Regions from separate parts of the Streptomyces sp. NPDC020983 genome, predicted to be linked through region 2. Evidence: riboswitches for the same ligand, from Rfam matches in the RefSeq annotation. Region 2 holds a riboswitch; the other holds the start of a gene.
What was found. Region 2 has a riboswitch for thiamine pyrophosphate ahead of thiO (glycine oxidase ThiO). Riboswitches for the same ligand answer to the same signal wherever they lie in the genome.
Positions count from the first base shown of each region.

Region 1 (4,317 bases), on a different contig from region 2:
GGGGGGGGGGGGGGCGGGGGGCCCCCCCCCCCCCCCCGCGCCCGGCTGGTCGGCCCCGCAAGCCGGAGCGGACCGGGATCGGGCTACGCCAAACGGGGCCCCTTCAGACGAAGGGGCCCGCCGTCACATCAAGACCCGATCAGAAGCACCCGATCGGCGGCACCGCTCAAAGCTCGTCGGCGATGAGCTTCGCGCCGTCGCCCTGTCCGGAAATTCTCGAACGCACCAGGCCGGAGTCGGGTCAGCCCCTTGCCTCGCACGGGAACAGGACCAAGCACTCCACGACGAAAGATCACGAACTGCTGGTGGGGTTGGCGTTACTGACCCGCGCTCCTAGCCGCTCCGTGCCGGCCGCGTTCTGGTGTCCGGCGAGCGAGGGGTCGCCAGACGCCAGATACCAGGTGGAAGCGCATCAGGGTCGTAGCGATCGCCCTCGCCAGGTCCAGCGGCGTCCAGGGCCCGTGGGGCGGGCGCTGGAGGCTCTTAGGGGATGGAGCGCGCCCCCTCTCGGGGGCTCCCGGCGTGAGGGCCCGACGCCGGGTGGGTGAGGCACTGGCTGCCCGTTGTGGGGGCCGTTTCCGCACGTCCCAGAGCGTCCGCAGGGTGGGGTCACCAGCGTCACCCGCCTCACTTTTCGCAGGTCACCGGGTGGAGGAATCGTGGTGAGGCGCCGGGTGAAAACTCCCCCTCACCCGCGCCTCACCACGGTTCCTCACCGGGCCCCGGGCCGTCTGAGGGCCGTGCGAGGCCGGCCACCGTTGCCCGACGGTGACCGGTGACGACCCCCGCCCATCCGCTCCGAGCAGGCAACGGCGCGCGGTCTGCGACACTGGTTTGCATCATGCCTGTACCCGGAGAACTGACTTTCGCCGTGCCGCGCGGGGCCAAGAAGCCCCCGCGGCACCTCGCCGACCTCACGCCCGCCGAACGCCGGGAGGCGGTGGCCGCGCTCGGGGAGAAGCCGTTCCGGGCCAGGCAGCTGTCGCAGCACTACTTCGCGCGGTACGCCGACGACCCCGCCGCCTGGACGGACATCCCGGCCGCGGCCCGCGGCAGGCTCGCCGAGGACCTGCTGCCGGAGCTGATGACCGTGGTGCGGCACGCCTCGTGCGACGGGGGCGACACCCGCAAGACGCTGTGGCGGCTCTTCGACGGGACGCTCGTCGAGTCGGTGCTGATGCGCTACCCGGACCGCGTCACCATGTGCATCTCCTCACAGGCCGGCTGCGGCATGAACTGCCCCTTCTGCGCCACCGGCCAGGCGGGGCTGGACCGCAACCTGTCGACCGCCGAGATCGTGCACCAGATCGTGGCCGGCATGAAGTCGCTGCGCGACGGGGAGGTGCCGGGCGGACCGGCGCGGCTGTCGAACATCGTCTTCATGGGCATGGGCGAGCCGCTCGCCAACTACACGCGCGTGGTCGGCGCGATCCGCCGGCTGACCGACCCGGAGCCGGACGGCCTGGGGCTGTCGCAGCGGGGCATCACCGTCTCCACGGTGGGCCTGGTGCCCGCCATCCACCGCTTCGCCGACGAGGGCTTCAAGTGCCGCCTCGCGGTGTCCCTGCACGCCCCGGACGACGAGCTGCGCGACACCCTGGTGCCGGTCAACACCCGCTGGAAGGTGCGCGAGGTGCTGGACGCGGCCTGGCACTACGCCGACGTCTCGGGCCGCCGGGTCTCGATCGAGTACGCCCTGATCCGCGACGTCAACGACCAGGCATGGCGCGCCGACCGGCTGGGCAGGCTGCTCAGGAACCACCGGGTGCACGTCAACCTGATCCCGCTCAACCCCACGCCCGGCTCGAAGTGGACGGCCTCCCGCCCGGAGGACGAGCGGGCGTTCGTGGCAGCCCTGGAGTCGCACGGCGTGCCCGTGACCGTACGCGACACCCGTGGCCAGGAGATCGACGGCGCTTGCGGGCAGCTGGCGGCGGCGGAGCGCTGACCTGCTGCTATCGTACGGTCGGCGATCCCGCCGGCGTACGGTCACCGCAGCAGGCGGCCGCGTCCCGGCGGTCGCACAACAGAACATTCCGACAGGGGAGCGCCTGCGACGGCGCTGAGAGTGCGGCGAGTGATCCGGTGAAGGATCTCAGGCCGCAGACCCTCCCACCTGATCCGGGTCATACCGGCGTAGGGAGTCAGCACAGATGAAGACCACTGCTCTGCGTGCCGTGGGCGCGCTCGTCGCCGCCGGTGCGGCCGCGTCCGTCCTGGCCGCGTGCGGCAGCGACTCCGGCGGTGGCGGCGACAAGGCGGCGGGTTCCGGCTCGAAGACCGTCACGCTCGTCAGCCACGACTCCTTCGCGGCCTCGAAGTCCGTGCTCGCGGAGTTCACCAAGGAGACCGGCTACACCGTCAAGGTGCTGCGCGGCGGGGACGCGGGCGCGGCCGTCAACCAGGCCGTCCTCACCAAGGACCACCCGCGCGGCGACGTCTTCTTCGGCGTCGACAACACCCTGCTGTCCCGCGCCCTCGACAACGGCCTGTTCACGTCCTACACGGCCAAGGACCTCGGGCAGGTCCCCGCCGACCTGCAGCTGGACGGCTCGCGGCACCGCGTCACGCCGATCGACTCCGGCGACGTCTGCGTCAACTACGACCGGGCCTACTTCACGGCCCACCACCTGGCCCCGCCGCAGACCTTCGCCGATCTGGTCAAGCCCGCCTACAAGGACCTGCTGGTCACCGAGAACGTCTCCACGTCCTCACCCGGCCTGGCCTTCCTGCTGGGCAGCGCGGCGACCTACGGCGACACGAAGTGGCAGGACTACTGGAAGCAGCTCAAGGCCAACGGCGTCGAGGTCGTCGACAGCTGGGAGCAGGCCTACAACGACCGCTTCTCCGGCTCCTCGGCGGGCAAGCAGGCCAAGGGCGACCGGCCGCTGGTGGTCTCCTACGCCTCCAGCCCGCCCGCCGAGGTCGTCGGTGTCAGCCCCGCTCCCGCGCAGTCGCCGGTCGGCGTGGCGACCGGCACCTGCTTCCGGCAGATCGAGTTCGCCGGCCTGCTCCACAACGCGAAGAACCCCGCCGGCGGCAAGGCCCTCATCGACTTCATGCTGAGCAGGACCTTCCAGCAGGACATGCCGCTCCAGATGTACGTCGACCCGGTGCGCGGGGACGCCGTCGAGCCGCCGGTCTTCGTCAAGTACGGCGCGAAGGTCGAGCACCCCGCCACGCTGCCGCCCGACACGATCGCCGCCAAGCGCGACGAGTGGGTCCAGGCGTGGAACGGGATCGTCCTGAAGTGAGTGTGACGTGAGCGCGCCGCGGACCGCAGCCGTGCGCGGCGCGCGGCGGGACGGGGCCGACGGCTCACGCGGCCGCGCCCTGGCGGTCCGCGCCGTGCTGGCGGCGGTGCCGCTGCTCTTCTTCGCGGCCTTCTTCGGCTACCCCGTGGCGGCGATCGTCGGCCGGGGGCTGCACCAGGACGGGACCTGGCAGCTGGGCCGGATCGGCGACGTGCTGGGCGAACCGGGCATCCGGCACGTGGTGTGGTTCACCTGCTGGCAGGCCGCGGCCTCGACGGGGCTGACGCTGCTGGTGGGGCTGCCCGCCGCGTACGTGTTCGCGCGGCTGGACTTCCCCGGGCGGCGGCTGCTGCGCGCGGTCGTGACGGTGCCCTTCGTGCTGCCGACCGTGGTCGCGGGCTCGGCCTTCCTCGCGCTGCTCGGCCGCGGCGGCTTCACGGACTCGCTCCTCGGGGTGCGGCTCGACACCAGCGTGTGGGCGATCCTCGTCGCGCACGTCTTCTTCAACTTCGCCGTCGTGGTCCGTACCGTCGGCGGCCTGTGGGCGCAGCTGGACCCGGCCCAGGAGGAGGCCGCCCGGATGCTCGGCGCGGGCCGCTTCGCCGCCTGGCGCAAGGTGACGCTGCCGGCGCTCGGCCCGTCCGTGGCCGCGGCCGCGCTCATGGTGTACCTGTTCACCTTCACCTCCTTCGGCGTGATCCAGATCCTCGGCGGCCCGCTCTACTCCACCCTGGAGGTGGAGATCTACCGCCAGACGGCCGAGATCTTCGACCTTCCGGCCGCGGCCGTGCTGACCCTGCTGCAGTTCGCGGCGGTGCTGGCGATCCTCGCCCTGCACGGCTGGACGGTGCGGCGCCGCGAGTCGGCGCTGAAGCTGGTCGACCCCGCGCGTACCGCGCACCGGCCGAGCGGCGTGGCCGAACGCACCCTGCTCGGGGCCGTCCTCGCCGTCGTCGCGCTGGTCGTCCTGCTGCCGCTCGGTGTGCTCGCCGCCCGTTCGTTCGACACCCCGAGCGGCTACGGCCTGGCCTTCTACCGCGCCCTCGGGTCGGACGACGGCGGC
Region 1 is NZ_JBIRRA010000006.1:78,310-82,626, reverse strand. It holds gene rlmN (23S rRNA (adenine(2503)-C(2))-methyltransferase RlmN) at 842-1,948, shown strand; TPP riboswitch at 2,032-2,160, shown strand; gene ACH4SE_RS14650 (thiamine ABC transporter substrate binding subunit) at 2,154-3,254, shown strand; gene ACH4SE_RS14645 (ABC transporter permease) at 3,286-4,317, shown strand, end outside.
Region 1: it holds a riboswitch for thiamine pyrophosphate, as region 2 does, so the genes downstream of both, ACH4SE_RS14650 (thiamine ABC transporter substrate binding subunit) here and thiO (glycine oxidase ThiO) in region 2, are expected to answer to the same signal.

Region 2 (4,317 bases):
GAACCCGTCGTCCTTCAGGACGGTCAGGGTGCCGAACAGGCCCTTGATGATCTTGCCCTCGCCGATGAAGGCGGCAGGCACCATCAGCACCCTGTTCTCCCCGCGGCGGACCGCGAGCAATTGCCCTTCCTTGATGAGCGGGCGGATACGGGTCACGTCGAGCCCCAGCCGGTCGGCGACCTCGGGGAGGGTGAGCCAATCGGGGACGAGCGCGTCGATATGTGCGTCAACTGACGAGAAAACAGTCACGGGACAAGCCTGCCACCTGCCACCGACAAGCGCTGCGGGGCGCCCCCGCCGCATGGGCCGTTCCGCCTACCGCGCCGCCGCCGTCAGCGGGACCGCCGGATCCGCGGCCAGCGCGGGATCCACCGACGCCGAGCGGGCGATCAGCTTGCGCGCCTGGGCCAGATCCCGCGGCCGGCCCACCGTGAGCACCGCCGCGAGCCGCTCCCCGCGCAACCAGCACGCCGACCACGCCTCCGACGCCGGGTCGCCGCGCAGCAGCAGCGTGTCGGCCGCGTCGTCGTGGTGCCCGGCGTACTGCACGAAGCGCCCGAACTGCTCCGACCAGAAGTACGGCACCGGGTCGTACACCTCGTCGCCGCCCAGCATGTTCGCCGCGGTCGTCCGCGGGCCCTGCAGGGCGTTGTCCCAGTGGTGGATCAGCAGCCGCTCCCCGTAACGCGCCGAGGGGAAGGACGCGCAGTCGCCCACCGCGAACACGCCGGGCGCGGTCGTCCGCAGCCGGTCGTCGGCCACCACCGCGCCGTCCGCCCCCAGTTCGACCCCCGCGCCGGCCAGCCAGCCCGTCTGCGGACGCGCCCCGATCCCCACCACCACGGCCTCCGCCGGAATCCGGCTGCCGTCCGCGAGCACCACCGCGCCCGGCTCCAGCTGCGCCACCGGCGTCCCCGTCCGCAGCTCCACCCCCGCCGCCTCGTACCAGGTCCGCATGTGCGCCGTCACCACCGCCGGCAGCGCCCCCGCCAGCGGGCGGTCCGCCGCCTCCACCACCGTCACCGTGCACCCCGCCTGGCGGGCCGCCGTCGCGAACTCCGCGCCGATCCAGCCCGCCCCCACCACCACCACGTCCTGCCCCGCCTCCAGCACCGGCCGCAACTCCGCGGCGTCGTCCAGCGTCCGCAGCAGGTGCACCCCGGGCAGCCCCGCCGTCCCCGGCAGCGCCACCGGGTACGCCCCCGTCGCCACGACCAGCCGGTCGTACGGCACCGCGCCCGCGTCCGTCACCACCTCGCGCTGCGCCACCCGCAGCGCCTGCGCCCGCACCCCCAGCCGCAGATCCACCCCCAGGGCGTCGAAATCCACGTCGAAGGTGACATCACCCCCCGCCGGACCCCCCAGCAGCACCGCCTTCGACAGCGGCGGACGGTCGTACGGCGGGTGCGGTTCGTCGCCGATCAGCGTGATCCCGTCCGCCGAGCCGAGCTCTCTGAGGGCCACGGCGGTCTGCACGCCGGCCATGCCGGCCCCGACGATCACGAATCTCCCGGTGCGGTCGCTCACCACCTCACCGTAGCGCCCCCCGGCCGCCGCCGGTGGCGTGCCGCCGGCAACGGGGCTTGCCGCTTCCCCGCCGGAGGGCCCGCACCTGCGGGCGCCGCGTTCGGGCGGTGCCCGCCTGCCGGTGCGTTGGCGGCTCCCCCGCCGCCGCGGGGGTGCCCGCGCCTGGCGGCGCCGCTCCGGGCGGTGCCCGCCTGCCCGTGCGTGGGCGGCTGTCCCGCCGCGGGGGGTGCCCGCGCCTGGCGGCGCTGCGTTCGGGCGGTGGCCGCCCGGGGTGCGTGGGCGGCTGACCCGCCGCGGGGGTTTCCCGCGCCTGGCGGCGCGGGGTGTTCCCACCCCCACCACCCGTGCAGGTGATTGCGACAACTTCTGTCCACCTGTGGGGCGCACTCGCCGTCGGGGGCGAACCGCAGTCCCTCAAAGACTTCACCCCCACCGGCAGGCAGCCGCCCACGAGTCCCCGGGAGGGGGACGATCCGGGGGTGCCCCCGCAGGAATGCGCACCCACTCCCCCACCGGACAAGGGAGAGGTCAGACGCGCATTCCGAGGAGGTACCCCCGGAGTGGCACCCGACCCACCCCCGCACAGACAGCGCGATGCCCCGCCGGGCAACCCAGGGGCGCGAGGAACTGCGCGACCAGCCCCCACCGGCAGAACGGCGAACCACCCACCGCAAGCGGCACCCCCTCAGGGGCGCGAGGAACTGCGCGAGCAACCCACCACCGGCGGAACGGCGAACCGCCCACCCCAAGCCGCACCCCCCAGGGACGCGAGGAACCGCGCGAGCAACCCACCACCGGCGGAACGGCGAACCCCCACCGCAAGCAGCCCCCCAGGGGCGCGGGGTGCGCCGCGAACACCCCACCGCCATGGGGCCCGCGGCCCCCCCCGCACCGTGCACCCCCGGCGCGCCCCCCGGTGCGCCTCCGGCGCGAGATAGGGTGAACCCCGAGTGGACTCGCGGGAGCCCGGTGGACCGGGCTGAGAGGGCGGCTGGTCGCCGCCGACCGTAGGAACCTGATCCGGGTCATTCCGGCGAAGGGAGGAGCTGACGTCCATGCGGACGCAAACCGACGTACTGGTGATCGGCGGCGGCATCATCGGCCTCGCCACCGCCTGGCGCGCGGCCCAGCGCGGCCTGCGGACGGCCGTCGCCGACCCCGCCCCCGGCGGCGGAGCCGCCCACGTGGCAGCGGGCATGCTCGCGGCCGTCACGGAACTGCAGTACGGGGAGCAGGCGCTGCTCGAGCTGAACCTCGCCTCCGCCGCCCGCTACGCGGACTTCGCCGAGGAGCTGACGGAGGCGACGGGGCTGGACACCGGCTACCGCCGCTGCGGCACTCTCGCGGTGGCGCTGGACGCCGACGACCGCGCCCAGTTGCGCGACCTGCACGCCTTCCAGACGGCGCTGGGCCTGGACTCGCGCTGGCTGACGGGCCGTGAGTGCCGCCGTCTGGAGCCGATGCTCGCGCCCGGTGTGCGCGGCGGCCTGCGGGTGGACGGTGACCACCAGGTCGATCCGCGGCGGCTGGCGGCGGCCCTGCTGCGGGCGGCGGAGCTGGCGGGCGTGGTGTTCCTGCGGTCGCGCGCCGCGCGGGTCGAGTCGGCGGCGGGCCGGGTGACGGGTGCGGTGCTGGCGGACGGCACGGCGGTGGCCGCCGGCCAGACCGTGCTGGCCGCGGGCAGCGAGAGCGGCCGGATCGACGGCATACCGGCGGAGCTGCTGCCGCCCGTGCGCCCGGTGAAGGGCCAGATCCTGCGGCTGCGCATCCCGGCGTCGCACGCGCCGTTCCTGTCGCGTACGGTCCGCGCGGTGGTCCGCGGCAGCCATGTGTACCTGGTGCCACGCGACAACGGGGAGCTGGTGCTCGGTGCGACGAGCGAGGAGTTCGGCTGGGACACCACGGTGACGGCCGGCGGGGTCTACGAGCTCCTACGGGACGCGCACGAGCTGGTGCCCGGCATCACGGAGCTGCCGCTCACCGAGACGCTCGCGGGCCTGCGCCCCGGCTCGCCGGACAACGCCCCGCTGCTGGGCCGCACCGCGCTGGACGGGCTGCTGTTCGCGACCGGCCACCACAGGAACGGGGTGCTGCTCACGCCGGTCACCGGCGATGCCATGGCGGCGGTACTGACCTCGCAGGACGGGGAACTCCCGCCGTACGCGGCGGCGTTCGGGGCGCAGCGGTTCACCGCCCGGGAGCCGCGGACCTACCAGGAGCTGAACGTATGAGCGCCACGCGTACGCCGGACGGCGCGCGGATCACCGTGCACGTCAACGGCCGGGCCCGCGAGCTGGAGGCTCCCGTCGCCCTGGACGCCCTGGTCGCGGCGCTGACCACCGCGCCCTCGGGTGTGGCCGCGGCGCTCAACGAGACGGTCGTCCCGCGGACCCGCTGGTCGTCGACCCCGCTGTCCGACGGCGACCGCGTCGAGGTGCTCACCGCGGTCCAGGGAGGCTGAGCCATGACGACGACGGCACCCGCGGCGGCGGCACCCCCGGCAGCCGACCCGCTGCTCATCGGCGGCGTCGCGTTCGGCTCGCGGCTGATCATGGGGACGGGCGGGGCGCCCAGCCTCGACGTGCTGGAGCACGCGCTCGTCGCGTCCGGCACGGAGCTGACCACGGTGGCGATGCGCCGCCTGGACCCGACCACGCAGGGCTCCGTGCTGTCGGTGCTCGCCCGGCTCGGCATCCGGGTGCTGCCCAACACCGCGGGCTGCTTCACGGCCGGCGAGGCGGTCCTGACCGCGCGGCTCGCGCGGGAGGCGCTGGGCACGGACTGGATCAA
Region 2 is NZ_JBIRRA010000010.1:295,837-300,153, reverse strand. It holds gene ACH4SE_RS24025 (Rv2175c family DNA-binding protein) at 1-249, opposite strand, end outside; gene ACH4SE_RS24020 (NAD(P)/FAD-dependent oxidoreductase) at 316-1,527, opposite strand; TPP riboswitch at 2,476-2,586, shown strand; gene thiO (glycine oxidase ThiO) at 2,583-3,758, shown strand; gene thiS (sulfur carrier protein ThiS) at 3,755-3,988, shown strand; gene ACH4SE_RS24005 (thiazole synthase) at 3,992-4,317, shown strand, end outside.